Regions from separate parts of the Scandinavium sp. M-37 genome, predicted to be linked through region 2. Evidence: predicted binding sites of a transcription regulator. Region 2 holds the regulator's gene; each other region holds the start of a gene.

What was found. Region 2 encodes CRP, which controls carbon source genes, mostly activating them, when cyclic AMP is high. Its sites were predicted from a motif close to ATGTGANNNNNNTCACAT; they were not measured.
Region 1: a site for CRP is predicted at 4,887-4,904, ahead of ACG0Z5_RS12300 (6-phosphofructokinase). Genes of this name have one in related genera too.
Region 3: a site for CRP is predicted at 5,735-5,752, ahead of drpB (cell division protein DrpB). Genes of this name have one in related genera too.
Region 4: a site for CRP is predicted at 4,675-4,692, ahead of msrB (peptide-methionine (R)-S-oxide reductase MsrB). Genes of this name have one in related genera too.

Annotation. Positions count from the first base shown of each region.
Region 1 is NZ_JBIGIN010000014.1:110,085-117,763, reverse strand. Features, by position in the region: gene ACG0Z5_RS12330 (AAA family ATPase) at 1-479, opposite strand, end outside; gene ACG0Z5_RS12325 (PTS sugar transporter subunit IIA) at 476-913, opposite strand; gene ACG0Z5_RS12320 (hypothetical protein) at 923-1,192, opposite strand; gene ACG0Z5_RS12315 (class II fructose-bisphosphate aldolase) at 1,261-2,103, opposite strand; gene ACG0Z5_RS12310 (PTS sugar transporter subunit IIC) at 2,090-3,457, opposite strand; gene ACG0Z5_RS12305 (PTS sugar transporter subunit IIB) at 3,450-3,764, opposite strand; gene ACG0Z5_RS12300 (6-phosphofructokinase) at 3,776-4,756, opposite strand; gene ACG0Z5_RS12295 (PTS transporter subunit EIIC) at 5,155-6,522, opposite strand; gene ACG0Z5_RS12290 (enolase C-terminal domain-like protein) at 6,801-7,679, shown strand, end outside.
Region 2 is NZ_JBIGIN010000016.1:55,493-63,171, forward strand. Features, by position in the region: gene ACG0Z5_RS13200 (aspartate aminotransferase family protein) at 1-35, shown strand, start outside; gene ACG0Z5_RS13205 (YccS/YhfK family putative transporter) at 32-2,104, opposite strand; gene crp (cAMP-activated global transcriptional regulator CRP) at 2,160-2,792, opposite strand; gene ACG0Z5_RS13215 (OsmC family protein) at 3,099-3,503, shown strand; gene ACG0Z5_RS13220 (phosphoribulokinase) at 3,557-4,426, opposite strand; gene ACG0Z5_RS13225 (YheU family protein) at 4,463-4,681, opposite strand; gene ACG0Z5_RS13230 (hydrolase) at 4,678-5,700, opposite strand; gene ACG0Z5_RS13235 (ABC transporter ATP-binding protein) at 5,703-7,607, opposite strand.
Region 3 is NZ_JBIGIN010000003.1:243,055-250,733, forward strand. Features, by position in the region: gene ACG0Z5_RS04445 (hypothetical protein) at 1-1,076, opposite strand, end outside; gene ACG0Z5_RS04450 (ATP-binding protein) at 1,078-3,240, opposite strand; partial or broken gene dcm (DNA (cytosine-5-)-methyltransferase) at 3,465-4,577, opposite strand; gene ACG0Z5_RS04460 (phosphohydrolase) at 4,635-5,330, opposite strand; gene drpB (cell division protein DrpB) at 5,400-5,675, opposite strand; gene ompC (porin OmpC) at 6,364-7,503, shown strand.
Region 4 is NZ_JBIGIN010000008.1:19,385-27,063, reverse strand. Features, by position in the region: gene yeaG (protein kinase YeaG) at 1-1,217, opposite strand, end outside; gene ACG0Z5_RS08155 (MipA/OmpV family protein) at 1,648-2,397, shown strand; gene ACG0Z5_RS08150 (D-hexose-6-phosphate mutarotase) at 2,492-3,376, opposite strand; gene gapA (glyceraldehyde-3-phosphate dehydrogenase) at 3,474-4,469, opposite strand; gene msrB (peptide-methionine (R)-S-oxide reductase MsrB) at 4,808-5,221, shown strand; gene ACG0Z5_RS08135 (YeaC family protein) at 5,264-5,542, shown strand; gene ACG0Z5_RS08130 (glycoside hydrolase family 18 protein) at 5,625-6,878, opposite strand; gene pncA (bifunctional nicotinamidase/pyrazinamidase) at 7,038-7,679, opposite strand.

The sequences.
Region 1 (7,679 bases), on a different contig from region 2:
GGCCCCAGAGACATTGGCTGAGCACTATCAGCCAGGCGCAGTAATTCGGGGAGATACTCTTCCCCTGGATGGCCATTACGCCTTACTTCTAACCTCTGTGCATAACGCGCCGCAGCCAGATTTCCAGGGATGCTATTCCAGACTTCCAGTACACGGTTTATGCCTGCATGTTCCAGATAACGGGTAAGTGATTCCTTAGGCTGGAAGCCAAACCAGGCATCGATGAGAAAGACGCACTGCTTTGGGCTGGCGGCGACTATCGACCAGATAACCTCATAAGCGGCGCAGCCCAAACGGCGGTTGAACGCCCTGTCGATATCGTCAAATTGCGCCATAAACGGTTCTTTAATGCCGTCGATGGTCAGAACCGGCAGCGCAAATTGTTCTGACAACAAATGCGCAATAGTGCTTTTCCCTGAGGCGGGAACGCCGTTCACAAGTACCACCGTTTTGCCCTGTGTTCGCGTAGTCTGGCTCATAAGAGTGCGATCACCTCTTCCTTCACTTTTGCCTGACGTAGTTTCGACATAACGGAGTCGTCGCCAAGCCAATTCACAATGGCGCGTATGCCCTCTTCAATATGTGCATTACTGTCTTTGGCGGCAAACATGATGACGATATCGGCCTCGTGACTGTCAGCAAATGAAACTGCCTTATCAAGTAACAGTAGACTGAAGCAATTCTTAAGTACCCCGCATTCTGGTCGGGCATGAGGCATGGCTACGCCTTCATCAAAAACGTAATAGGCACCATGCTCCAGTGTATTATCAATCACAGCCTGGTAATAAGAAGGCAGTATAAAGCCGTTAGTCACCAGCGGCCGGGCCGCTATTTCAATCACCTTTTGCCAGTCGGTTTCATGCACGCCAATCTGTATCGCCTGCGCTTCTATTAATAACTCCTTAATGGCCATAATGGCTCCTTAAATAGTTCTGCGGATGATATTTCTCAGCTCATCGATTTTAACGAATACCGCATCTATATCTTGCCGATGAGTCGTACTCTTAGCAAAGATTTGTAACGCCTGGTTATAGCGCAGCATTAATGCTTTTTGTGCGTTGCTATTCAGAGGGTTTTCCGCCAATGCGTGTTCAAGCTCTGTTAATTCAGCTGCTAACTTTCCGGCCTGAATATCATATTGCCCGGCATCAACATGATCTCGTTTAAACAAACTTTTAAGTGTTTCAAACATAGCGACCTCCTGCCCCGACGATTGCCAGGCAACCAGGGTTACATTGAAGAGTGAAATTTAGTCGATTTTTATTTAAATAATGCGATCTTTTCGATTAATACCGCCGCCACGGCATCATTCGCCGGAATTAAAAATTTGCGCACACTGTCGTTGACTTTACCTTTACCAAACGTCTGCTGGCAGTGACCTACCCACTGCACATTCATTTCGGTGCCCACGTTCACTTTGTCAATACCACCCTCGACGGCTCGGCGCATATCTTCATCGCTCACCCCTGTTCCACCATGCAATACGAGGGGGGTTTTAGTCACTTCGCTGATCTCTGCCAGACGCTGATGCTGAATTTTCGCCTTGCCGGTATAAAGACCGTGTACGGTCCCGACCGACACCGCCAGCATGTCGACTTTCGTCGCATCAACAAACTGTCTGGCATCTTCAGTAGTGGTAAAACAAATATCTTCTGCGGCCACCGCTTTGCCATCTTCCGAACCGCCAATTGCACCCAACTCAGCTTCTACGGAGACATTTCTCGGGCGGGCAATGTCAATTACCTTAAGAGTATTGGCTATATTATCTGCCATATCTAAATGCGAACCATCATACATGACTGAACTGAACCCGACATCGATTGCCGTTTTAATAGATTCAATGTCCGAGCAGTGATCCAGGTGTAGGCAGGTCGGTATATTTTGGCTTTCGGCTAAGGAACAAACCGAATCAACCAGCAAACGATAACCTAAATATTCGGCAGTGCCGGTGGAGATCTGAATCATTAACGGACTATGGGTTATTTTAGCTGCTTTAAAATATGCTGGCAGCATCTCCAAACAATGTAAATTAAATGACCCTACAGCTTTAAATCCACGCTCTTTTGCCACCTGCAATAAATCAGGGAAGTTATACAGACTCATGTGCTTTTTCCTCTTGAGGTTTGGTTGATTTGCCATTCACGAACCAGGCGATAAGCGCCACAAACAGGATGAAGACGCCGACAAACGTCCAGTTATTCTGGAAAACATGCCCCAGAATCAGACCACTGCTGATCACATCAGAATCACTGAAGGTCACACCGGTAAAGCCATAGCTTTCTAACATCGGCACCAGAATTGCTGGCAGGAAAGTAATGAATAAGCCGTGTACTACTCCCCCTATAACCGCGCCACGCCTGCCGCCCATCGCGTTGCCAAAGATGCCTGCCGTGCCACCGGCAAAGAAGTTGGTTAACAGGCCGGGAAGAATCATAGCCAGGCCAAACATCGGGAAGACAATCATGCCAATGATCGAGCCTGCGGTAGTAGCCAGGAAGCCGACGATGACCGCATTCGGGGCATATGGGAACAGCACTGGGCAATCCAGCGCAGGTTTAGCATCGGGAACAATTCGCATCGCAATGCCACGAAAGGCAGGCACCAGTTCGTTTAACAACAAGCGTACGCCGCTATAAAGTACAAATACACCAGCCACAAATTGAATCGACTGCATAAACGCGAACATCAGATAGTTCACGCCGTTGGTGTACTGGGCAATATATTCCGGACCTGCCGCCAGCGCAGGGATGAGATACATCGGGATCATCACCACGGCCATCGAAAGATAGGTGTCCTGCAGGAATTTAAAGTTATCCGGCAGTATCAGATCTTCTGTCGATCTGGACCCCTTTCCGACCACCTTCGCGACAGCCGCCTGCACCAGGTAGCCAATGGTGCAAAAGTGTCCGAGTGCAACATCGTCAGAACCCGTAATGCGACGTACGACAGGCTGAGCAAGCGCTGGCATCAGCACCGCCATAATTCCGCCGAAAATGCCGCCGGTCAGAATGAGCGGAAGTCCAGTCAGTCCTGCTTTATAACCAATTACCGCACCAATGGTTGCCATCCACAGTAGGGCCTGTCCCGTCAGGAAGATATTTTTAAACGGTGTAATCCGGGCAATAATGATATTGACGATGAAGATAACCATCAGTGTCATCGCCACCTCAGAACCTAGCTCACGGTTTGCCAGCCCTGCAATCGCTGCGACATCGGTGATATATCCTTTCATACCAAAGCCGTGAGTAAAGATATCGTTTAAAAACGTCAGGGTATCGACGATAATATTGATCCCGGCCATCATGATTAAAAATCCAAGCAGCGTTTTAAACGTGCCTTCCGCCACTTTACCTTTTGATTTTTTTTGCAGCAATAGACCCAGCATGGCGATAAAAGCAATCAAAATAGATGCCTGTCCCAGCAGGTCCTTAACAATAAAATTAAAGATGCTATTCATTTTCGAGTACCTTTAAATTGTGTTCTTTTAAAAAGGCGACGATCTTCCGCTCGATTTCGTCCTTATCTGTTAAGCGATGCAACACAATAACGCGTTTGATTTCTTCTTCACTCGCGTCAGCCGTTAAAATGTCAGCAAACGTTTTTTGTGTCAGAATAATATCTGACTTAAAGGCGCCAGCTTCAGAAACAGTGGTGTGTTCTATTTCTGCTGGAATTTCTAATTTATTAAGCACCGCTTTCGCTGTCATTTCAATGGCGAAACTGGAACCTAACCCACAGCCACATACGCAAAGAATTTTAAGCATTAATAGACTCCTCAAATAATATCGAGCTGTTTAGCTAATTTATAATGATGCCCTTCGGTATCGACGAGGCGTTTTTGCATACTGATTAAATCTATAGGGATCGGTTTGTTACTAGAATTAATAATAATCGCTTTATTTCTCATGCCTGACTGGATACAACGCACGACCTCTCCGGCCATTATGGTGCCCTGATAAATTTCCTCACAGGTAGGGTCACCGTTACGCAGACTGTAACCGATGATCGACTTACGGATACGTACCCCGATTTTCGGTTCAAGCAGCTTAATCATGGTATCAATCGCTCCCTGAAAACCTGGGGAGTACTCTTTGGTGTAGCCTTCTGAACAGAGGATCACCACACTATTCTGTTCTGCAAGGCGGACAGTGATTTTTTGTGCCAGTTCGTTCAGAGTATGCTGACATTCTGGGATTAAGGCCAAATCGGCGTTGCTTTTGATCGCCGACTGCAATGTCAGCTCACCGCAGTAGCCCCCGAGCAGCTCCACCATAAAGACTCGCCCCGGTAATGCTCGCCCAGTATTCCGCAGCTTGGCGACCTCTTTAATAATCTGTTCGCAGGCCGTAGAAAAACCAATGGTATAATCGCTGCCATAAACATCATTATCGATGGTCATCCCGACACCAAAGCAATTAATACCGTACTCGCTGAGATGATGAAGAAATTGCAGAGAACCATCGCCGCCCGCCATCACGAGGACATCGATATGCAGGGTCTTAAGCTGTTTCGCAATCACCTCATATTCCGAGGCCATCAATTTACGGTTGGTACGCCCCGAAGACATAATGGGAATGGCGGCAATGGAAAAATCCACTAAATCACGCAGAGAAATAGCCTGGTATTTGTTTTGCAAGAGGCCTGGAATCCCCCCATTGAATAAAATGATCTCTGCCCGTGCTAATCTTGATATCTGAAAGACAAAGTTATTTATCCCTGTCACATCACCGCCGCTAATTACCATGCCGATTCTCATAATCATGACCTCGCTTATTTCTTGAAAGTGATTTTTCCTTTAAACAAGCCATGAATTTGCAACGAGCATCACAAAATTGTTATTAAGATGTCCGCTCTTGCTATTGACATCAATTGGTTAGGGTCATTTTTTGTGAATGCCATCACATTCCATCACCTGTTGCTAATATTATTAATTCACTTTTATTTCAAGCAATTAACACGCATTCAGGCTTTAGATTCCTGTAAACCTTACGCATGAAGTTCATACATAGATGTGAGGTTTAAAAAATGTGATTTATCGCGCAGTTTTCTGTGTGTGAATGACCGCGAGCAAAAGAGGGACTTATCGTGGAGGGATCAGTTTTAACATATAAAAAAGGCGACTTACGTCGCCCTTAAATGCTGAAATGTCATTACTTACGTTCGCTCCCGACCCACCAGCAGCGTGGTCAGGGTGAACGACAGCACCAGCGCGATTGCCACGCCCGACAGGGCATAGACAAAGTACGGGCCGATATAAGCGGGCAAACTGAAGATGCTCGATAAGATATAGCCATACAGGCGCACGCCGAAGAACGCGATGAAGGCAGAGGCCAGCGAACTGGCGATAGTCGCGGCGATAAACGCTTTCTTATGACGGGTGAGCACGCCAAACAACGCCGGTTCGGTTATGCCGAGTAGCGCAGAAACCGCCGCTGACAGCGTCACCGTACGATCCTGTCGGTCTTTGCTCAGGCGCCAGATAGCAAACGTCGCCCCGGCAATCGCCATGTTGGCCATAAACATCATTGGCATCAGCATGTCATAGCCCCGATCGCTAAAGTTTTGCAGCGCAATCGGGGTCATCGCATGGTGCATCCCGGTGAGGATCGCCACCGGACGTATCGCGCCCACCACCAGCCCGGCAAAGCTCGCCGATACGCTGAACAGCCCTTCGATAAACAGCGCCAGCCCTTTTCCGAGCCAAATGCCAATCGGGCCAATCACCACTAACGCCGCCAGCGCGCCGATAAACAGCGTCAGGGTCGGCGTAAACACGGTTTTCAGCACCTCCGGCATGATACTGTCGACCCATTTATGGATGTATTTCAGCGCCAGAACCGAGAAAATCACCGGAATGACGCTGGAGGCGTAGTTAAATACCGACACCGGCACGGCGTTCATTAACCATAGCGCGGAGGCGGCATCAGGCTGATGGGTCGCCAGCGCCTTGGCAGCGTCAATTAAGGTTGGATACATCAGACAGGCCGCCACCGCCGCCGCGAGGTATTCATTGGTTTTGAAAATTTTTGCTGCCGACACCGCGAGGAAAAACGGCAGAAAATAGAACACGCCGCTGGCGATCAGATCGATGATCATCACCGTATCGCTTTTCGGCGACACCACTTTCAGCGCAATTAATCCGGCCAGCAAACCTTTGATCATCCCTGCCCCGGCAATCGCCGGGACAATCGGACCAAACACGCCGGAAACGGTATCCATAAACAGCGACACCAGGCTTTTACGGCCCTTGCCGCTGGTGACCGTTGTCTCATCACGTTGACCGAGGGCAGCCTGCAGTTGCTCGTACCAGCCGTTGACCGTAGGGCCGATAATGATTTGGAACTGATCGCTTTGCAGCTGCGCGCCCAGTACGCCGGGCAGCTTTTTAATTTCGCCCTGTTCGATTTTGCTATCATCAATTAAATCAAAGCGTAAGCGGGTCATGCAATGCCAGACTTTATTGATATTGTCTTGCCCACCGACCAGTTGAATGATGCGTGCGATGGCGTCTCGCGTCCCCATAGTGACTCCTGCGACATGTTCTTGTTTTGGTTATCTGGATGGTAATGAAGCTGTGAACGCAAAACAAACCAATAAAATTTGAACCCCCTCACATTTCTTTCCTTACAAGGCATGCAAAGGCTAAAATATGCAAAATTGGTCTGGTTTTTAATTCAATAAACACGCTATTTCAGACCAAAATATTTATTCCAGAAAAGGGTTTACCTGACGCGTAAAATAAGGCGAAGATAAATCATCAATCGTCTATTTTTTCCGTCATCAACAGGGAGCCTTTTTCCGTGGAACCGACGCTTATTACCGCTATTGATTGCTTCATCACTCGCCCGGATCGCCACAATTTGGTGACGGTACGCGTGACCACCGACAAAGGCATTACCGGCCACGGCTGCGCCACCTTTCAGCAACGCCCGCTGGCAGTGAAAACCCTGGTCGATGACTATCTGCGTCCGCTGTTGATCGGTCGCGATGCCAATAACATTGAAGACCTGTGGCAGATGATGAACGTCAACGCCTACTGGCGAAACGGCCCGGCGATGAATAACGCCATAGCCGGGGTCGATATGGCGCTGTGGGATATTAAAGCGCAGCTGGCGAACATGCCGCTGTATCAGCTGTTTGGCGGTCAATCCCGGGACGCGATCGCCGCCTACACCCACGCCAGCGGTGAAACGCTGGACGAGCTGTACACCACCGTCGATGCGCTACTTGAAAAAGGCTATCGCCATATTCGCTGCCAGCTTGGCTTCTACGGCGGTACGCCAACCGAGCTCCATGCGCCGGATAACCCTTCGCCAGGTGCCTGGTTCTGCCAGGATCAATACATGCGTAACACGGTGGAAATGTTCCGCGCCCTGCGAGAGCGCTACGGGCATCGCTTCCACATCCTGCATGATGTACATGAACGTCTGTTCCCGCAGCAGGCGGTGCAGCTGGCAAAACAGCTCGAGCCGTATCAGCCGTACTTTATTGAAGATATTCTGCCGCCGCAGCAAACCCCGTGGCTGGCGCAGATCCGTCAGCAAAGCAGCGTTCCACTGGCGCTCGGCGAACTGTTTAATAACCCGGCGGAATGGCATGACCTGGTAGTCAATCGACAGATTGATTTCATTCGCTGTCATGTGTCACAGATTGGCGGCATCACCCCGGCGCTGAAGCTG
Region 2 (7,679 bases):
TTGCCGCTGCGGTGAAGAAGGTAGTGAAAAGCTAAGCGCGCTTCTTCAACCAAATCCCATGATGCGGGCGCTGACGCCATGCCACTGAAGAGATGGTGTGCATGGTGTTCAGATGCCCCAGAATACGCTGTAGATGCTGTTCCATAGTGCTGAGCGGCCCATGCGCCAGCGTCTCCGCCGACTCCATGATATTCGCATCCCCGCTGCCTCCCGCCTCGTCATACTCTAGCCGCTGCTGGCAGCGCTGCAAGGCAATTTCGCAGGACTGCAAATAACGCTGGGCCAAATCTTCGGTCAGCATGTTGTGCTCGCGCGCCAGCGTGGTCATGGCATTGATATGCTCGACGATAAACTGGCTGTGCGTTACCCACAGCTTCATATCCGCCAGATAATGCGAGTTAAAGCCCGGTTCCTGCATCGCCTGATTCAGCGAGTTGAACAGCGCGTTGTGCGCCTGATTCACGCGCATCCGCTGATATGCCAGGGTGGGTGCCTGCGGGTCGTTACTGAGGATCAGCCGCAGGGCATCCTGGTCGGCCTCCAGCGCCTGCTGGGCATTTTTACGCAGTAGCCCGCTTTGCCACTGCGGCCACAGCCAGACCATTCCGCCGAAGGCTATCAGACAGCCAATCACCGTGTCGACAAAACGAGCCAGAATGAAATGTTCGCCGTTGAGCGTCAGCAGCTGAATGGTGTATACCGCGGTGACCGTAAAGCCCACGGTGGCCCAGCCGTAGCTCTTGCGAATGATCAGATAGCTCGCCAGGGTAATCAATAACATCGACGCCAGGGTGTAGCCTTCCGGTACGTGGAAGTGCAGGGTGCCTGCGGCAATCACCAGCCCGGCCAGCGTGCCCGCGGCCCGGTGGAAAATTCGCACGCGCGTTGCGCCGTAGCCGTTTTGCGTCACCAGCAGGACGGTCATCAGGATCCAGTACGGCTTCGGCAGATTCAGCGCCGCCCCCATCAGGCTGGCGATGCTCAGCATCACGCTGATTCGCGCCGCGTTTCGCAGCGCCGGAGATTTAAACGACAGGTAGCTTTTCAGCGCGGCGAAAACCGGCAGACGGCGTTCGTTATCGGCCATCAGATTGCGCGGGTACAGCGGGCGCTGCATCCGCAAGACGCGGGCGATACGGCTGAAATGCCAGGCGCAGAACTGGCCGACGGGATTATCCGGGTGCTGATGGGCGATTTTTTCCAGAGCGCCAATCTGTTTATCCATGTTAAAGCGCTGCGGAAAACGGTGATAAAGAATGTCATCGGCCATCACCCGCAGCCGGGCGGCGATGGTTTGTGCATTCCAGCGGATCACCGCTTCAGCGTGGCTGCGTTCCACCAGTTTTTGCACTTCCGCTGGCTGATGCAGGCTGACTGAAATATGTTCTTGCAGGTCGAGGCCCATCTGGAAGGCGCGCAGCAGGCGCTTGTATTCGTGATTCTGGTTGGCTGCGAGCATATGCATTTGCTGGTAACACTGGGTAATCAGGTCGACTGCCTTCTGCTGACGGTTGAGTAGCGGTGGCAGCGCTTTTTCAGGATCGGTGTGCTGAGTCAGGAGGCTGTATTTGGCTTCACAATAATCCGCTAGCTGGCGATAGAGCAGGCTCAGGGATTCGCGCAGCGGCTGTTCGCGCCACATCCAGAACCAGAACCAGTTAAACAGGCCGTACCACAGAGTGCCGAGAGCGTAAATCAGCAGCGGCTGCCACACCGGCATATTGCCTGCGAGGCTGAGGGTGAAGATCGAGGCAATCAGCGAGGCGGGCAGCAGGCGCGCGTGCAGAGAACTGATTTCGGCGGTAACGCCGAGTAGCATCGCCAGCCCGCTCAGAATAATGGGCAGCGGCACGTCACGCGCCAGCAGCAGCTGTACCGCGAGGCTACAGCCCGCAAACAGCGAGCCGCCAATAATCAGGCGCTTGAAGAAACGTTTGTGGGGCGTGTCCAGCCCGGCAATGTTGCAGCAGGCGGGAACCAATGAAAACAGCAGACCGTACTTGAGATAACCCAGAGCCAGACCGATAGCCACGGGTAAACAGAGCACCAGCGTTTGTCGCAGTGCGTAGTTAATTTCCGGGTGATAAATCAGCCTGCGCCACATGAGGGGAGAGACAAAAACGGCGTACTGCCCCAGGGCAATACGCCGTTAATCTGGCTTAGCGGGTACCGTAAACCACGATAGTTTTACCGTGGGCGGAGATCAGATTCTGATCTTCCAGCATTTTCAGAATACGGCCCACGGTTTCACGTGAGCAGCCAACGATCTGACCGATTTCCTGACGGGTGATTTTAATTTGCATACCGTCCGGGTGGGTCATAGCATCAGGCTGTTTTGCCAGGTTCAGCAGCGTCTGCGCGATACGACCGGTTACGTCGAGGAACGCCAGGTTGCCCACTTTTTCAGAGGTGACCTGCAGGCGACGCGCCATCTGGGAGGAGAGGCGCATCAGAATATCCGGGTTCACCTGGATAAGCTGACGGAATTTTTTGTAGGAGATTTCGGCCACTTCACAAGCGGTTTTCGCCCGAACCCAGGCACTACGCTCCTGACCTTCTTCGAACAGGCCAAGCTCACCGATAAAGTCGCCCTGGTTAAGGTAAGAGAGGATCATCTCTTTACCTTCTTCATCCTTGATGAGTACTGCAACGGAGCCTTTCACGATGTAGTACAGCGTTTCTGCTTTTTCACCCTGGTGAATCAGCGTGCTCTTCGATGGGTACTTATGAATGTGGCAATGAGACAAGAACCATTCAAGGGTAGGGTCTGTTTGCGGTTTGCCAAGCACCATGCGCGGTTATCCTCTGTTATAAGCTGTCTCCAGTGGCAGATAAGACACTGCCGCTGGCTTTGCAATCGTATCCTTCCCTGTGCCTGGGAAGTCGGCTGTCGGATTTTACTGCAGCCTGTAGTGTGATGTCCTCTGCATACATGCAGTACTTCAATGTATTACTGTAGCATCCCGACTGTTTTAGCATAGCTTTTGCCGCGTGTCTCCTGGTGTCTCGCTTCAGCATGACGCACGTCGCCTTCCGTTGCGAGAATTGTTATGTGCGCGTAATCTGTCAGGAAAATTGCAACTCTGGAGTTAACAATTATGCAAGCGCGTGTGAAATGGGTTGAGGGTTTAACCTTCCTGGGCGAGTCTGCTTCTGGCCACCAAATCCTGATGGACGGTAACTCTGGTGACAAAGCGCCAAGCCCGATGGAAATGGTGCTGATGGCCGCGGGAGGATGCAGCGCGATTGACGTGGTATCGATTCTGCAAAAGGGGCGTCATGACGTGACCGATTGCGAGGTGAAGTTGACCTCTGAGCGTCGTGAAGAAGCTCCGCGTTTGTTTACCCACATTAATTTGCACTTCATCGTGACCGGGAAAGAGCTGAAAGAAGCCGCGGTGTCGCGTGCGGTGGATTTGTCCGCTGAGAAATACTGCTCGGTGGCGCTGATGCTGGAGAAAGCGGCGAAAATTACCCATTCGTTTGAAGTGGTCGAAGGGTAAGCCGCCTGCCCGGTGGCGCTGCGCTGACCGGGCCTACTGTTTTTCGGATGACATCAACCTATCTTTTTGCCTTCCATCAACCGCTCGACCAGCGGCGACATAATCAGCTCCATAGCCAGCCCCATCTTCCCGCCCGGCACCACTAATGTATTCATGTGAGAAATGAATGAACCCTGTAGCATCGCCAGCAGCCAGGGGAAATCAATATCGCCCAGATTCTGGAAATGGATGACCACAAAGCTTTCATCGAGCGAGGGGATCCCTTTCGCCGCGAACGGGTTGGAGGTGTCCACGGTGGGTACGCGCTGGAAGTTAATGTGGGTACGTGAGAACTGCGGGGTGATGAAGTTGATATAGTCTTCCATCGAACGCACCACTGAATCCATGACTGCTTCCCGGGAATGTCCGCGTTCGCTGGTGTCACGCGTCAGCTTTTGGATCCATTCGAGGTTCACAATCGGCACCACGCCGACCAGCAAATCGACGTGTTTTGCCACGTCGTGCTGCGGGGTTACAACCCCGCCGTGCAGGCCTTCATAAAACAGCACATCGGAGGGTTCAGGCAGCGGTTGCCACGGCGTAAACGTCCCAGGCACCTGATTCCACGGCACCGCCTCGTCGTAGGTATGCAGGTATTTACGCGACTGCCCGCTGCCGTCCAGGCCATAGGTCAAAAACGTCTGTTCGAGTAGGCCGAAATCGTTGGCGTCCGGGCCAAAATAACTGATGTGTCGACCCATATCGCGCGCTTTGCGGATGGCCATGTCCATTTCTGGGCGGGTGTAACGGTGGAAACTGTCGCCTTCCACTTCCGCAGCGGTCAGATTGAGTTGGGCAAAGATTTTACGGAAGGCGAGGCTGGTGGTGGTGGTTCCCGCGCCGCTGGAGCCGGTCACGGCGATCACCGGATGTTTGGCAGACATAACTACTCCCTGAAGCAGTAATATTTTTGAGTATAGTCAGCCGTGGAATTGGGTACGGGGCATTAGGTTCACCGTCTCGTGCAGTTCGGACCACACCAGGACGACGTCCCCGCTTTTCAATTGTTGTTTTACGTCGGCGACCTTGTCTTCTAGCGAACGTTCATGTTCACCATAATCGGTACCTTCGCGCAACACAAAGCTTTCAATCAGATTTTCGAGCGTTTCGGGAGCCAGGTTTTCCCAGGGAATAATCATTGTATTGCTCCTAACCATTGTGTCAGCCAGGCCGGGATGCGTTTTTCGAGCCACATTTCCGGATGGCGCAGCGTACCGCCGACAAAACCGACGTGGCCGCCATGCTCGGTCAGCTGATACTGAATGTTTGCCGGAAGCTCTTCCTGAGCGGGAATCGAGTGATGATCCATAAAGGGGTCATCTTTAGCATGAATGATCAGCGTCGGTTTGGTTATCTGACTCAGCACCGACATCGCGCTACACTGGCGGTAGTAATCTATCGCATCGGCAAATCCGTGGATTTTCGAGGTGATCAAATCGTCGAACTCACGAATGCGGCGCACGCTTTTCAGGCGCTTCAAATCAACGGGTAAGGTCCCCGGATAGGCTTTCAGCTTGCGCGAGGCGTTGGCTTTCAGCAGGTTCAGGAGATAGCGCTGATAAACGCGCGAGAAGCCTTTATCCATATGGTAGCTGCAGGCTTCGAGCATGAACGGTGCAGAGACGATAACCGCCGCGTCGAGCGGGGTGCTGTCGCCCTCTTTGGCTAGCAGGCAGCCGAGCATATTACCCCCGAGCGAATAGCCCACCGCGGCGGTCGGTACGTTGCCAAATTCCCGGCGCAGCCAGGAAAGGAACCAGGTGCCGTCTTCGGTTTCACCCGAATGGTAGATACGCTGATTGCGGTTCGGTTCCCCACTGCAACCGCGAAAATGCATCACGACTCCGAGCCAACCGCGCTGCTGTGCCGCGTGGATAAGACCGTGGGCGTATGGGCTGTACAGGCTGCCTTCCAGACCGTGGAACACCACCAGACGGGGCTTATGCCGTGCCTGGTTGGGATCTTCACTCCACGCCAGATCGACAAAGTCCCCGTCCGGAAGCTCAAGACGCTGCCAGTGCGGCGTGAATAGCACTTTGCGACGGATAAGACGTGGCAGCATGGTTTGCAGATGGCAGTTGCGCACGCCCTTCATCGGCACAAAGGTGTCGTTCTCTCCTGGTGGTACTTCAAAGTCTACTGGGGTTACCTGAGCCATACTCACTCTTCCTGCAGCATCTGTTCCAGTTGCTCGTGCGCATCCAGCCACGCCATTTCACACTCTTCCAGCCCGGATTTGGCGGTGGCCTGCTGTTGCAAACATTCGGTCAGTTCGGCTTTACGCGCCTGCTCGTACAGGCCGCTGTCGCCAAGCTTTTCTTCTGCGGCGGCCAGTTTGGCATTGAGTTTTTCCATCTCTTTTTCCAGACGGGTAATCTCTTTGCGCAGCGGCTGCGTCAGGGTACGAAGTTCTGCTTCGCGACGTTTCTGATCTTTACGTGCCTGGGCGCTGTTGGCGTTGTCTTTAGGCGCCTCGTCAGCCTGGTTTTCCTGCTTCTGCACATCGCTCAGCCACTGCTGATAATCTTCCAGGTCGCCATCGAACGGCTCGACTTTCGCATCATGAACCAGATACAGATCGTCGGTGGTGGAACGCAGCAGGTGACGGTCGTGCGAAACCACAACCAGCGCGCCTTCAAACTCGATCAACGCTTCAGTTAAGGCCTGACGCATGTCGAGGTCAAGGTGGTTAGTCGGTTCATCGAGCAGCAGCAGATTCGGACGTTGCCAGACGATCAGCGCCAGCACCAGCCGGGCTTTTTCCCCGCCGGAGAAGCGACGCGTTTCTTCACTGACCTTATCGCCATGGAAGCCGAAGCCACCGAGGTAATCACGCAGCTGCTGTTCAAGCACCTGTGGGGCCAGACGAGACAGATGCTGTAGAGGGGATTCATCGGCGCGTAAAAATTCCAGCTGATGCTGGGCGAAATAGCCAAGCTTGATGCCTTTCGCCAGACCAATCTCGCCGCTCTGTGCCGCTAGTTCACCGGCCAGCAGTTTGATCAGCGTCGATTTACCCGCGCCGTTACGGCCCAGCAGGCCGATGCGTGACCCGGGCACCAGGTTGAGTTTGATTGAATCCAGAATGGTGCGATCGCCATAACCGGCGCTCACTTTTTCCATTTTAAGCAATGGATTCGGCAAGCTTTCCGGTTCGCGGAAGCTGAACTGGAACGGGTTGTCGACGTGCGCCGGGGCAATCAGTTCCATGCGTTCCAGCATTTTCACGCGGCTTTGTGCCTGTTTGGCTTTCGACGCTTTGGCTTTAAAGCGGTCGATAAAGCTCTGCAGGTGCGCCACTCTTTGCTGTTGGCTTTCATACATCGACTGCTGCTGCGACAGGCGCGTCGCGCGCTGAATTTCAAACGACGAGTAGTTGCCGGTGTACTCAAACATCGACTGCTGTTCGATATGAATGATTTTCCCTACTACCGGATCGAGGAAGTCACGGTCATGGGAAATCAGGATCAGCGTCCCCGGATAGCTTTTCAGCCATTTCTCCAGCCAGATAACGGCATCGAGGTCGAGGTGGTTGGTCGGTTCATCGAGCAGCAGCAGGTCGGAGCGGCAAATCAGCGCCTGCGCCAGGTTGAGGCGCATTCGCCAGCCGCCGGAAAAACTGCTGGTCGGGCGTTCAAGCTGTTCGTTGCTGAAGCCCAGGCCGTGCAGCAGGCTGGAGGCGCGAGCGCGAATGGTCCATGCGTCGATGGCGTCCAGCTTGCCGTGTACGGTGGCGATGGCATGACCGTCGTTGCGCTCATTTGCCGCATTGAGTTCGGCTTCGAGCTGACGGTATTCGCGGTCGCCATCAATAACATAGTCGAGAGCGGGCTGCGGCAACGCCGGGGTTTCCTGATTCACCCACGCCAGCTGCCAGTTTCCCGGATAGGTGAAACTCCCGCCGTCGGCGCTAATCTCGTTCTTAAGCAACGACAGCAGCGTGGATTTGCCGCAGCCGTTTTTTCCCACCAGACCGACTTTTTGTCCAGGGTTAATAGTGGCTGTGGCGTTATCCAGTAGGACACGCACGCCGCGACGAATTTGTAACGAGGAGAAAACAATCATAAGGCGCCGTATGTTCAGACTATGTTAAATTGTCATTATGATAATGTAGTGTGGTGAACCCAACGCTACACC
Region 3 (7,679 bases), on a different contig from region 2:
GGTGTAATATCAAGACATATTAGATCAGAACGTTCGCAAACTTCGTTTTTAAGATCCCTTTCACTATCTAAAAAACAAAAGAAATTTTTCCTTTTGAATTTAGACAATGCTCCAGCATTTGAGATGCTATCCGGAAATGATTTAATACCAGAGTCAATAACCTTTTCATTAATTTTGTAGACATTCCCAGGTTTATGATATTGTTTTACTTTTTCAGACATATCAAAGTGTATAGCTCTATTGATTGACTCCTTCCAACTTGGTAAACCCGTCATATCTAAACCGCGGTTATCGCGTGCACTTCGTATTACATGCCCGAAATCATCAAGATTATTTGGTATCTGATTTTCTATTTTATCTTTAATAATGTCAGTCAGTGTTTCGCTAGTACCAGCGTTCAATGCTGTAATGCATGTACTCTTACCAGTTGCTGATTCAGCAATATTTTCGAATATTTTATGTAAAATCTCATTGCTTTGCGCATGTCCAGAAGCAATATTCGTTAATTCAGCCAATGCTGAGTGAACAGCTTTTTTAGCAGCCTGTTCCCATCCAATCAAATATTTTAGCCCGTATCTTTGGGTAATTTTATTCTCAATTAATTCATGTAATTGAGCTAGTGAAGCATCATTTGGCAGCGATACAGGGTTATGATCATGCCCAGGTGTAAACAATGATTTGTTAATAGTAATGTAATCAAATGGCCGTAATGAAACTGGTAGTTCCTGTCGCAAATGATCAAATAATTCTTTTGGGAAATCTGTTTCACTTTCGCTTTCAGCCCATGTTGACCATGTGATAAGTAGCCAAGGACCATTATTTTCGTCCAATATATTTTCTATCGTTTCCGCCGCTGCGTCAAAATCTGTCACATCCGGACTTGCGGTTGAAATTAACGATAAATCTTGGAATATAGTTCTTACTCCTGATAATTTCGTTTCAAAACCAGTCCAATCTTTATTGGAATCATAGCAATAGAAAATGTTAGGTACAAAATTTTTATTTAAATAAGCGGCAATGAAATTCCCATCATTTTCTTTATCATCTATTATCAGTGAAATTGATTTAAAAAACATTTTATTTATCCTTACCAAAAACGAGCACTACACAGGCACCTTTAGTTACAGCAGGGATATCAATTGTGCTGACATTAGGGAATACCAATCTCCCTGAATGCGCTTTCATAACCATATCAGCATAGTAGAGACCAATCCCCATACCTGCAGGCTTCCTTGTGAAAAATGGTTGTATTAATTCATCGCCACCATCAATAAATCCAGGGCCATTATCAGCAATAATTATTGCGGGCCCTTCAAAGTCAGAACTTAAGCCTATCCATAAATACCGTTCTTCATCCGGTTCACCGTCCATCCAGTAAATTGCATTATCGATGATATTAACAATAGCACTAGTGAACATTCGTCTCACACCAGTTATTTCAAAATCTAACAACGTGCTATTCTCAAAACCAGGCAAAAAGTTTATGTTATGACGCTTAAACCGACGCTGCTGTGTATTTACACATTGTTTAATTAATTTCGAAGCAGGAATAACCTCTTTATCTTTCTTGCTTACCATATACATAGCACCCTGAAGCAGGGATACTAATTCTTCAGAAATGCTTTCTAAACGTTTGTTATCTACCCCATCTCTTATAGCCATGTGTAAGTTTCGTATTCCACGTTCTAACTCATGGAACACGGTAGTTAGACCTAAACCAGCCCCAGCTGATGAGAGCATTGCATCTCTAGTTTCTTTGAATGATGAAATAACTTGGTTTACGAGATTTCCTACTTTTGGAGAAATATTTTTTTCAGCTATTACCTCCTGCTTCAGTTCATCTAAAAGTTCTTCTGTACTTTTTCGTTTTTCTGAGCCATGAAAATCTCCACCCGGTTTCGTTTCAATTGCAGCTTTTAAAATTCTTTTATCTTTATTTCTTTCAGCTTCAAATTGAGCCATAACCGATAACATCGCATGAACAAACTCCCCATAAGCCTCATTTTCAACAAACCCTTCACGGTTTGTTTTTTCCTTCAATGCTGAACTTTTATCCAGCTCAAGGTGAATTTCTCCAAGTAACTGCTGATTTCCCATTCTTTTAGTAGGACTTTGTATTCTACGATGATCTAAGCCTAACCAATCATCCCCAGGCTCACCATAATTATAGACTCGAAGATTATCGCGATATACTTTCAAGCCTCCCTGGGCTTTCAAATATTCACTTAACCCTCCAGATTCATCTTTTAAATATCTATCGTATAAAATCCTATCAAGGTCAAACCCCAATATTTTCCCTGCGATTGGCCCAATTCCGCTTTTGACAAGTGAAAATCGCTCATCTCTTGTTTTTTTCTTCTTTGACCGCTCATTTGATGAAGGGATATATTTAAAGAAATCCGGAGATTCTATTTTGACTTCAGTATTTCTAGGTTCTATGACACCTTTATAATCAGAAATAAGCGCTGGATACGGTTGATAATTATATTTATAGGTTAGACCTTCATCATCTAATCTAAAATCAAAGTCAAAAAGGGCTTGAGAAATCACCAAATCTGGATCAAAGAGATCATCTAGCCATTTTGACTCAGGGTAGATATTAAACTCAACAACAAAACTATCGCTATTTTTTTCTCTTTTAAGTAAATTGGCTGATGTCATAGATGACACCGCTCTATATAGTCGTCTTATGTCGCCACGTTTCCAGTCTTGCTTTAATTCTGTTATGACTATTTTAGTTCCAGTAGTGTCTGATTTTGATGCTTTGCTTGGACGTGTTTCAATAGCAATGTATGCCTCATCCAAATATTCAGATTTTGAAAATTTATCCCAATCAATATCTACAGTGACTACGTCTTGATCGTATGCACGGGTTGACATCGAGATTTTTTTTCCCAATCTGTGCACCGCAAATCTACCGACTCCTTTCTCACCAACAGGCAAGCGGCCTTTATTTGTTCGCTTTCCACTTTCTCTAAATATGGATTTATGCCCATGTGCAGGTTCCATCCATATGTTTACTACAGTATCAAGATCCATCCCTGATCCATCATCAACTACTTCTATACTTGCATTGTCTGAATTAATATTATTAAGCGTTAATTTTACATATGATGCATCTGCGTCATATGCGTTTTTTATTAACTCAAAAAGAGCTAGTGTGTGATTTTTTATAAGCTGCTCACCTAAAAGCTCCATGATTCTTGCTTTAGGTCTAAATGCTTTTTTTACAATAGCCATAAATTACCTTTCATAGCGTTGTTATCAATTCATTCCACCATACAAATGATTCGGGTGCAATATTTGTCAGATTATCTATCTTCTTAACTAGCTTGGAGCCGGACAATCCGTCATACAGAAGAAAAATCTCTACCTTTTTCTTGAAAATGGACAATCTATTAAGAAAATTTAATGCAATAATTTCAATAAGATATGATGTTCATTTTTACTAAATCTACAGGTACTTTGTAATAGCGTGCCGACAGGGTACGTGCCACGCTGCCCGGCCGGGTCGGATCAACCAGACCGTAGCCGAAGCCATTCCCGCGCGCCTGATGCTTTTTGGCGTAACGATAGAGATATTTCCACAGAACCGGCGTGAGGATAAATTTCGCGTCTACCGTCGGCTCCAGCAGTTCGCCAAACGTCGGGCGACGCTCAGGATACAGCGCCGGTAAATCGCGTAGCGTGAAACCCTGTTGCAGGTTCAAATCCCGGCGGAAACCGACCAGCACAATGCGCTCCCGGTGCTGGGGCAGGAAATGCTGACCGTCGATAATTTTTGGATCGTCGGCGCCCATTTCCGCTGAATCAGCCACGTCATACCCCAGTGAATCCAGAGTGTGCATGATTATCCGGAAGGTTTTGCCCCCGTCGTGACTCTTGAGGTTTTTGACGTTTTCCAACACAAATATCGCCGGACGGCAGGCGTCGATGATGCGCGCCACGTCGAAAAACAGTGTGCCTTGTGTGTCGCAGGCAAAGCCGTGTGCGCGGCCCATTGCATTTTTCTTCGAGACGCCCGCCAGCGAAAACGGCTGACACGGGAAGCCCGCCAGCAGGACATCATGCTGCGGGATAATGCTGCGAATGTGCGCCGCGGCCTCGCTGTCGCTGACGTCCGTTTTGTGGCTCAGCGTTACATCGCGGATGTCTTCATTAAACTGATGTTCAGCCGGGTCGCAGTACCAGTTGGCTTTATAGGTGCGCACGGCGTGTTTATTCCACTCGCTGGTGAAAACGCACTGGCCGCCGATGGCCTCGAAGCCGTTGCGAATCCCGCCAATACCGGCAAGCAGATCGATAAAGCGGAAATGCGTCGGCGCGGTAGAGGGCTGCGGCAGCAGCGCGGCTAACCGGGCGTATTCGCTATCGCCCAGCCGACGGTTGATTTTGCCGTTGTCCGTGGCGCGTTTAAGAATGGCCGGGCTCCAGTGCTGCTCGCCTGCCGCATTAAGCGTCGCCACCAAGGTTTTGACATCGTAAATCGTCAGCAGCTGGGTAAGCAGCGCCTGCGCATCCAGTCCGGAACGTTCCGCGTCTTGTGTGGGGAGAGTGCGAGTAAGTGTGTGTTGCATTTCAGTAACCGGGCCAGACCATTTTCGCTGAGAGTAACACAATTTCCCCGGCTGAACTCAGGCCTGCGGCGCAAAACGCGCCAGAATCGCATCATCATATTCCAGATAATCGCCCTGCAACTCCGCGCTGATTTTTGCCATGAACTGCACCAGATAGCGGGCATTGTGCTCCGCCAGCGCCCGACCCTGCGCGGTCTGCATCGTGGCAGGCAGACGCAGGAGTTTGTTCTGAAAATGATCGAGGGCATAGCGCATGTCATTCAGCGGACGTGCATCGGCAAACGGATCCTCAGCATCGAACAGCGCCACATTCATTTTACCCGCGACCACAAAAACGCGCGCCAGCCCAATTGCGCCTAACGATTCAAGCCTGTCAGCATCCTGGATAATTTTGGCTTCCCGCGTCCGGGGCGTGATGTTGGCACTGTGGCTATGTGCTTCAATGGCATGGGCCACCGCAGGATAAAGATCCTCAGGAAAATCGGGGAAATCCTCCCGCAGGATGGTCAGCGTTTTTTGCGCAGCCAGCACCGACGACCGGCTACGCTCAGGATGGTTTTTCGGCAGGCTGACAATATCGTGGAAGTAACAGGCGGCGAGGATCACCCGCTCGTCAGTCTGTTCCTCTTGCGATAAGCGTTGCGCGGTGGCCCAGACGCGACGAAAATGGGAAATGTCATGTGCCGCATCATCGTCATCGTGATGCTGCATCAGCCAGTCTTCAAAACGGTGTTGCCAGGATTGCACGGTCATTCGCCCCTCTCTCTCGTACCCAATAAATCGTGCGCAGCAGAGCAGCGAGAATAGCAGTTTTTTATTTCATCATCCTGACGGCTCTTCACCGCGCGGACGGGTGTACCAGGCAATGCCCCCGAGAATGGCCCCCACCGAACTCAACACCACAAAACCCAGCAACGCCCCCAGCCATTTCCCCATCGTCGAACCGAGATCACCGTCCAGCGTTGCGCCAGGGATCGGGTCAATCTGGCTCACAATCCAGAAATAACGCAGCATTGCCCAAATAAAGTAGCCACAAAAGGCGTAGAACACCCACAACGCCAGCATGCCACCGGGCCCGCGCGAACGCCTTTCATCCATTGATAAAACTCCCCTGTTTCGGGCAAAAATGTTTGAATTTTTACTTTTTGCCATAAAAAATGTGAACCAAATCACATTATAGCGCACAAAACGCCATAGAAAAGCGCCAGGGCATTTCTCAACTGAATGATTCGCGATTGTTTTGATCTCTGGCAATTTTCAGGAAAGGGGTTGCTTTGGGCGTGTGAATGTCAAATAGTTGTTCCGCTAATTCTGGACACTTCCTTATATTGCAAAAAAAAGAGCGTGGGCAGTTTGCTTTCGTACTTTATTTTATGAGAAGCGTATGCAAATATTCACTGCCTTTTGTTGTTTTTACACTGCACTCACTTTTATTAACGTTAATAACGCCTGTTCCACTCTGAGAGCAGGCTTTTTTTTGCCCTTTCCAATAAGTATGATGATTGCATTGGTAAAATACATTTTCGTTATCAATAACATTTCAGACAAACTGCTTTCTCGTTACCAAAACCCAGAAAAACACATTACAAATCACCCAGATAAATACCAAAATCATTCCCATCACAAAAATATATACCATCCGCAAATAGACACAACCAGAAATATTTAAACTAACTTATTTACATGTTTTCTTTAAATTAAAATGAACTTCATGGCTAATATTTCATTCGCACCTCGGAATGAGGTGCATTTATTCATAGAATTAATCATTTAAAGGGAATATATAATGAAAAGAAAAGTATTGGCAATTCTCGTGCCCGCAATACTGGTGGCCGGTGCAGCAAACGCAGCAGAAATTTATAACAAAGACGGTAATAAACTCGATTTATACGGCAAGGTTGATGCCCGTCATCAGTTCTCTGAAAATGGCGGCAGCGATGGCGACGAAACCTATGTGCGTATTGGTTTCAAAGGTGAAACTCAAATCAACTCTGAACTGACCGGTTACGGCCAGTGGGAATACAACATCCAGGCCAACGACACTGAAGGCTCTGGCAATCAGTCCGCAACCCGTCTGGGCTTTGCCGGTATGAAGTTCGGCGACTTCGGCTCATTCGATTACGGTCGTAACTACGGCGTGGTGTACGACGTTGAAGCCTGGACCGATATGCTGCCTGTCTTCGGCGGCGACTCTTATACCTACACCGACAACTTTATGGTTGGCCGTGGTAACGGTATGGCGACCTATCGCAACACCGATTTCTTTGGTCTGGTTGATGGCCTGAGCTTCGCACTGCAGTATCAGGGCGCGAACGAAGGCTCGAATGGCATTTATGATCAGGAAGGCACCTCTAACCGCGATGGCGGCTCCATGAGCCAGGACAATGGTGACGGCTATGGTCTGTCCACCGTGTATGACTTCGGGATGGGCTTCAGCGCAGGTGCAGCATATGCCTCGTCTGACCGTACCAACGAGCAGGAAACTGAAAGCACTGCCGGCGGCGAGAGAGCCGATGTGTGGACCGTGGGCATGAAATATGATGCGAACAACATCTATCTGGCGACCATGTATGCAGAAACCCGCAACATGACCCCATTTGGTGAACAAGATAAGTTTATCGCCAACAAAACTCAGAACTTTGAATTGACTGCTCAGTACCAGTTCGATTTCGGTCTGCGTCCTGAAATCTCTTACCTGCAGTCTAAAGGTAAAGACTTGACTGCCGATCGCGTACCAAACAGCGACTGGAACGACAAAGACCTGGTGAAATACGTTTCTGTTGGCGCCAACTACTACTTCAACAAAAACTTCTCCTCTTATGTTGATTACAAAATCAACCTGCTGGACGGTGACGATGACTTCTACTCCGCAACCGGCATCAGCACCGATGACGTCGTAGGTGTGGGCATGGTTTACCAGTTCTAATCCGCACTCCCCTATTCAAGCCCGCCGCGTGCGGGCTTTTTTGTGCGCGCTTTTTACGATTGAAAGTACGAATGAAGGAGAGGAATCCGATCACGGGAACGATAAGCGGCTTCTAAACTGATTATTACGAAAGAGGAAAAAGTATCTGTGACGAGGGTCGTTGAAAAGTATTGCTG
Region 4 (7,679 bases), on a different contig from region 2:
TACTCCTGATAGGATTTCGCTTTCGGGTCAGTGTCTTTCAGGCTTTCCCCGTCATACACGCGCATTTTCGAGTAGATGCTCGAGTTTTCCGGCTCTTTCAGACGCGACAGAATAGAGAATCGCGCCAGCGTTTCGAGAGTACCCGGGGCGCATGGCGCATGGGTCAACTCACTGTGGTTAAGCAGTTTTTCGTAAATCTTGATCTCTTCGGAGATCCGCAGGCAATAAGGCACTTTGACGATGTACACACGGTCAAGGAACGCCTCATTGTTCTTGTTATTACGGAAGGTCACCCACTCCGATTCGTTGGAGTGCGCGAGAATAATCCCGTTGAACGGCAGGGCGGAGATCCCTTCGGTACCGTTGTAGTTGCCTTCCTGGGTTGCGGTCAGCAGCGGATGCAGCACTTTGATCGGTGCTTTAAACATCTCGACGAATTCCATCAGACCCTGGTTGGCGCGGCACAGCGCCCCGGAGTAACCGTACGCATCCGGATCGTTCTGCGCGTGGTTTTCCAGTTTACGAATATCCACTTTACCGACCAGCGCCGAGATATCCTGGTTGTTCTCATCGCCCGGTTCCGTTTTCGCAATCGCAATCTGCGCCAGAATCGACGGCCACACTTTCACGACGCGGAACTTGGTGATATCACCGCCAAACTCATTCAGCCGTTTTGCCGCCCACGGCGACATAATGGTGCCAAGGTAGCGGTTCGGGATGCCGTACTCTTTTTCCAAAATCTGCGCATCTTCCTGCGGATTAAACAGGCACAGCGGGTGGTCGTTGACCGGACTGCGCTCGCCGTTGGCGCTCAGCACATAAATCGGCACGCGTTGCATCAACGCCTTCAGACGTTCTGCCAGCGATGATTTACCGCCACCCACCGGGCCGAGTAAATAGAGGATCTGTTTCTTCTCTTCCAGTCCCTGAGCGGCATGTTTCAGGTACGACACTATCTGTTCGATAGCATCCTCCATGCCATAAAACTCCTCAAACGCCGGGTAGCGTGCAACCACCCGATTCGAAAATAGACGGGACAGCCGTGGCTCATGGGCAGTGTCCACCATTACGGGTTCACCGATGGCCATTAACAGACGCTCTGCCGCATTGGCATAGGCACTGCGATCTTGCTTACAGGTTGCAAGAAATTCCTGCAGTGTGAACTCTTCGTCCTTGGCAGCTTCATAACGCTGGCGATAGTGATCGAATATATTCATGGCATGCCGTCCTTTCGTTTTTTAGCACAGGATAAGAGCCGTTCGTATGAGTAATAGAGGCTCCCGGAAGAGGTAAACTGAACCGCGCTTGTCCAATCTCCAGCAACCCTTATGCCAGGTTGACGGGTCTGAAAACATAACGTGCCCCGCGATTACACCTTCTGAATTTAAGCGTAGATGGCATTTGGAAAACTTGCATGTTGGCAAAAGTCAATTTCAATGACATATCAATAACTCATCAAAAAATACCGCGACTTAAAGTGGAAGATAATTCAAGGGATTCACCGGACTGTCATCGGACTGCAAGCGACGTGTCATCTGACGTTGGCAATTTGAGCGGTTAAATATCGTAAGCAGAAGTAAATAATTTGAGGCCAGCGGACCGGGCGGGTAAACTTCAGCCGCTTGTAATTTGAAAGGGATATGCAACGTGAAATTAATCAAACTATTAACAACGGGTCTGCTCTTCGCAACAGCATCGACCGTTGTGCAGGCTGCCGACAGTAAATTGACGCTCGGCGCAGGCGTGGGGGTGGTTGGACATCCGTACAAACAGTACAGCAGTGATGTGTACCCGTTCCCGGCCATTGATTTTGAAAGTGATAACTTCTGGTTCCATGGCATCGGCGCAGGGTACTACCTGTGGAACGATACTGCCGATAAGCTCTCCATCACCGCCTACTGGTCGCCGCTGTACTTTAAGCCAGGTGACAGCGACAACAATCAACTGCGTAAGCTCGATCGTCGCCAGTCGACGATGATGGCCGGCCTGTCCTATATGCACTTCACCCAATACGGCTTCCTGCGCACCACGCTTGCTGGTGACACGCTTGATAAGAGCAACGGCATCGCCTGGGATATGGCGTGGCTGTACCGTTATAACGCCGGTAACCTGACCGTCACCCCGGGGATCGGTTTACAGTGGAACAGCGAGAACCAGAACGATTACTACTATGGTGTTTCCAAAAACGAGTCGAAGAAAAGTGGCCTGCGCAGCTACGATCCTAACGACGGCTGGAACCCGTATGTCGAGCTTTCTGTGAACTATAAGCTGAATGCAGACTGGAGCGTGTATGGGGTAGGGCGTTATACCCGCCTGTCGGACGAAGTGACCGACAGCCCGATGGTCGATAAAAACTGGACCGGGCTGTTGTCCACCGGGATAACCTACAGCTTCTGATAGCGCACTTTTTCAGTGCCTAAGATGCAATAAAACAGGGCGGAAACGCCCTGTTTTGCATTGTGTTGGTGCAGCGTGTTGGTGTCGGCAGCGATTAGCGTTTCGCGACGCGAATCGACTGAGACAGACGGGAAGGTTTTTCTTCCGACGCTTTCTGCGGTTGGGTCACGCACGCGGTTTCCACGCAAACGAAGGTCTTATAACCGTCATCCGGCATGTCGCCCATGCTGACGGACAGCGCCGGGCCTGGATTCCAGCCCACCACGTTGCTGTGATGGCCGTGTACCACGTCGATGTTACGACCCAGTGCACCGTCGTGGATCACGCTGCAGGCTTCTGCATTCAGGTACACGCGGTCAGTACGGTCAGGGAAAGTCTGTACGCCATCGGACAACACACCTTCTTCCGCATTTTTGACTTTATCGATGTAACGATCGCCAAAGCCACTCACTTTCACCGCGCTAATGTCGCCCACGTTGAAGTAGCTGTGCAGGGCGGAAGTGGTTTCAAAGTCGCCATGGGCTTCCAGCTCAATCTCGCAGGTTTTGCCCACTTTGAAACGGGCGTACAGCGTGAAGTCATGCGGCCACAGTTTCAGCGTTGCTTCATTGCTTTGCAGTTCAAACGTCAGCACCACGCCGTTGTCGTCTTCGTTATGTGCTTTCAGCGTCCACGGCAGATTACGCGCGAAGCCGTGAGCAGGAAGACCCTGCTGTGCCGCCGGGCCAAACCAAGGCCAGCAAATCGGCACGCCGCCGCGCAGCGCGACGCCGTTTTTGAACGGAGTGTTGTTGCTCAGCCACAGGACCTCGGCTTCTCCGGCCGGTTTCCAGGAGAGCAAATGTGCGCCCTGAAGAGCAAAAGAGGCTTTGGCCTGTGGGTGATCGACCACAACCAGTTCCAGGTCATCAAGCTGGCGGCGAGAAAGTACAGGGGTAAGTTGTTCAACTACCGGGAGAGCAAAAATTTTGTTAATCATGGTGCAATCCTAAAGGTTAGCCGTAAACGTAAAGCAATAAAAAAGGCGACCGAGGTCGCCTTTTTAGATCCGTTTTGAATCAGATTCTCATCTCAACTTATTTGGAGATGTGAGCAATCAGGTCCAGAACTTTGTTGGAGTAGCCAGTTTCGTTGTCGTACCAGGAAACCAGTTTCACGAAGTTGTCGTTCAGTGCGATACCAGCTTTAGCATCGAACACGGAAGTGCAAACTTCGCCGTTGAAGTCGGTAGAAACAACGTCGTCTTCGGTGTAACCCAGAACGCCTTTCATTGCGCCTTCAGAAGCCGCTTTGATTGCTTTCTTGATTTCTTCGTAAGACGCTGCTTTTTCCAGACGAACGGTCAGGTCAACAACGGATACGTTTGGAGTCGGAACGCGGAACGCCATACCAGTCAGTTTGCCATTCAGTTCTGGCAGTACTTTACCTACTGCTTTAGCAGCACCGGTAGAGGATGGGATGATGTTCTGTGCTGCGCCGCGGCCGCCGCGCCAGTCTTTGTGAGACGGGCCATCAACGGTTTTCTGAGTTGCGGTGGTCGCGTGAACAGTCGTCATCAGACCTTCGATGATGCCGAAGTTGTCGTTGATAACTTTTGCCAGCGGTGCCAGGCAGTTGGTGGTGCAAGATGCGTTAGAAACGATGTCCTGACCCTGGTATTTGTCAAAGTTAGCGCCTTTAACAAACATTGGGGTGTCATCTTTAGATGGGCCAGTCAGAACAACTTTCTTCGCGCCAGCGGTGATGTGCTTACGCGCGGTTTCGTCGGTCAGGAACAGACCAGTTGCTTCAGCAACAACGTCAACGCCTGCTTCGTTCCACTTCAGGTTAGCCGGGTCACGCTCAGCGGTAACACGGATTTTTTTACCGTTAACGATCAGATGACCGTCTTTCACTTCTACGGTGCCGTTAAAACGACCGTGAGTGGAGTCATACTTCAGCATGTATGCCATGTAGTCAGCGTCTAACAGATCGTTGATTGCAACGATCTCGATGTCAGAACGTTCCTGAGCAGCACGGAAAACAATGCGACCGATACGGCCAAAACCGTTGATACCTACTTTGATAGTCATATATTCCACCAGCTATTTGTTAGTGAATAAAAGGTTGCCTGTAAAATTACAAAAACCTTACGCAGCGTCAAGCGGAATCGTGTCAATCATTGCGACAAATCAATCCTATGCACAACCTTTGCGCGACTGACTGCCTCACTCATCCATTGGGCTCATTTCCATATGCGGCCTGCGGCGGGAATTTTAAAGGCCATAAGAGATAATAATGTGATGTGGGTCACAATTACCTGGCTGCCCTTTCGCAACGAATAAGTTTAGAACAAAAGTTCGCACTTCATTGTTAATGTTTTGTTAGAATCGTCGCAGAAGTGGTCCCTTTTACAGCGAGAAGTGAGCATATGGCCAATAAACCTTCCCCGGAAGAGCTGAAAGGCTCTTTGAGCGAAATGCAATTTTACGTGACCCAGAATCACGGTACTGAACCGCCGTTCACCGGCCGCCTGCTGCACAACAAGCGTGACGGCATCTACCATTGCCTGGTGTGCGATGCGCCGCTGTTTACCGCCGAAAGCAAGTATGATTCTGGCTGCGGCTGGCCGAGCTTTTATGAGCCGGTGAACGACGCCGCGATCAAATACCTGAATGATTACTCTCACGGGATGCAGCGCACCGAAATTCGTTGCGGGAACTGTGACGCACATCTCGGCCATGTGTTCCCGGATGGTCCGCAGCCGACCGGAGAGCGTTATTGTGTGAACTCGGCGTCACTGAGCTTCACCGATGAGCAAAATGGCGACCAAACTAAGGGTTGAAGAAACGATTCAGCAAATTATTCCTGAGGAGCGGGCCTGAACGTGGAAATTGAGCAAATTATCGACGGTATGACCGAGGACGTTTATCAGCGTCTGGCCACCGCCGTAGAGCTGGGAAAATGGCCGGATGGCGTGGCGTTAACCCCGGAGCAAAAAGAGAACAGTCTGCAACTGGTGATGCTGTGGCAGGCGCGTTACAACACCGACGCGCAGCACATGACCATCGACACCCAAGGGCAGATGGTGATGAAAAGTAAACAGCAGCTGAAAGAGGATTTTGGCCTCGCGCCGAAGCCGATTGCGACGCTGAAAATGCAGTGAGTGGTTTGTTGCCCGGTGGCGCTTCGCTTACCGGGCTTACCGGCCCAACCGGGCTGATTGCGTCAGCCCGGTTGGTATCGGGTTAGTGTTTAATCCCCAGTGATGTCGCAAGCTGCTTCGCCAGCTGGTTATGCGAGTCGGCGCCATACTCCCAGAACATCGCCCCGCCCAGACCTTTCTCTTTGATGTACTGCGCCTTCAGGTCAACGGATCGTGGATTTTCATACGACAGCGCAAACAGCGGTTTGCCTTGTGCTGATTTCACCGACAGCCACGGCACCTTCGCCTCGTCGTCCCAGTGCTCGGTAAAGCGTTTCTGCGGATCGTTAATCAGTCTGGCGACAATATCGTTGTACTTCACGTAGGTATCTTTGGTCAGGTCATAGCCGAGCGATTTGAACAACTCGACTTCCGGCGCACCAAAGTAGGGCTGGGTCACCGGGTTTTTCGCCGCATCGGGTTTTGACCAGTCGATACCCGGCTCAACGCTGCGTTTTGGCACGCGGCCGTAGAAGCCAATCCCCAGATTCATCTGCTCAGGTTTCAGTCCCGCGGCGAGATAGTTGTTGACCACAAAATCCACGCTGTACTTGTCGGCGGCAGCCACCGTTGGCCAGTGGCTGGAGTCATACAGGTTGGAGTTGAAGTACTGCGTGCCGTAGGCCATATCGTAGGTCATCAGGTTGATGTAGTTCAGATACGGCGCAATGGCCTTCACATCGACCCAGCTTTTCGGACTTTCCGCATTCGCGCCCAGCGCGACGGTGACTAATTTCTCTTTCGGCAGGGCTTCCCGCAGTTCTTTCAGTAGCGCGGTGAAGTTGTCTTTATCCTGCGGCTGCTTATCGACCAGACCCCAGGCACCGTTGACCGGAAATTCCCAGTCGAGGTCGATGCCATCCAGACCGTAGGTGTTGACGATGTCATTCACGGAGCGGATAAATACCGCGCGGCTCTCCTGGCTGTCAGCCGCCCCGGAGAATCCTCGTGCCCCCCAACCGCCGACCGACAGCAGAACTTTCAGCTGTGGATTTTGTTTACGCAGTTCAGGGATTTTATGCAGGTCGGCAATCACCTTCGGCGAGAGCCAAATCTGGTGCAGTTTAGTGGCGTCTTTCAACGCCTCGTTGGTTTCGCCCGCTTCATCGTTGTAAATCAGGCCGAACGAGTAGTTCAGGTGGGTAATCTGGCGCACATCCAGCGTGTCGATATCTCCGCCAGGGCCCGCAGTCACATCGCCACCGCCGTTGAAATAGCCAACGGACATCATATCCGCCGCAAAAACGTAGGGCGCGCAGAGCAGGGGTAAGGCTGCCAGAACAGGCATAAGCTTCATACAGTTTCCTCTTTGACTGATAAAAAATACGCACGCCACACAACGGCGTGGCGAAAAAACAGCCAGAAAAGAGTAGCATTGCCGCTTCGCTAAAACTGCGAGAAAGCTTCAAATTATTGTATTTGAGAGGAATTGCCCGGCGGGATGCCGGGCAGGGTGTCAGGCTTGGGTTTCCTGCCAGTCAGCGAGGGTGTAGAGCGTTGCCCCGGCGGAGGCCATCTCCATAAACGCCTGAACGCTGTCCTGTGGCGTGAGATTAACCCCGCGACAGCCGTCGGTAATCACGTTCACTTCGTAACCCAACGCCAACGCATCGAGCACCGTAAACTTCACGCAGTAATCGGTGGCTAAGCCGAGCACGACAAGCTCGGTGACTTTTTCACCTTTCAGCCACGCGTCGAGACCGGTTTTCTGCCGATGCCCGTTATCGTAAAAGGCGCTGTAGCTGTCGATATTGACGGCTTCCCCTTTCGGAAACACCACATCGACAAACTGCGTGTTCAGCATCGGGTGCAGCGCCGCCCCTTCGCTATTCTGCACGCAGTGATCGGGCCAAAAGGTCTGCGGCAGGCCGTCGAGCATACCTTGCGTATACGGCTCAACGTCATGCTGGCTGGCAAAGCTGCCGTGATTGGCCGGATGCCAGTCCTGGCTCGCCACAATGGCGTCCCCGCGTACCAGGCACCAGTGGATCATCGCATTTGCCACATCCACCGTGCTGTCGCCTTCCGGCACCGCCAGGGCACCTCCGGCACAAAAATCGTTCTGCAAATCGACCAGTAACAGCGCGCGTCGGTTCAT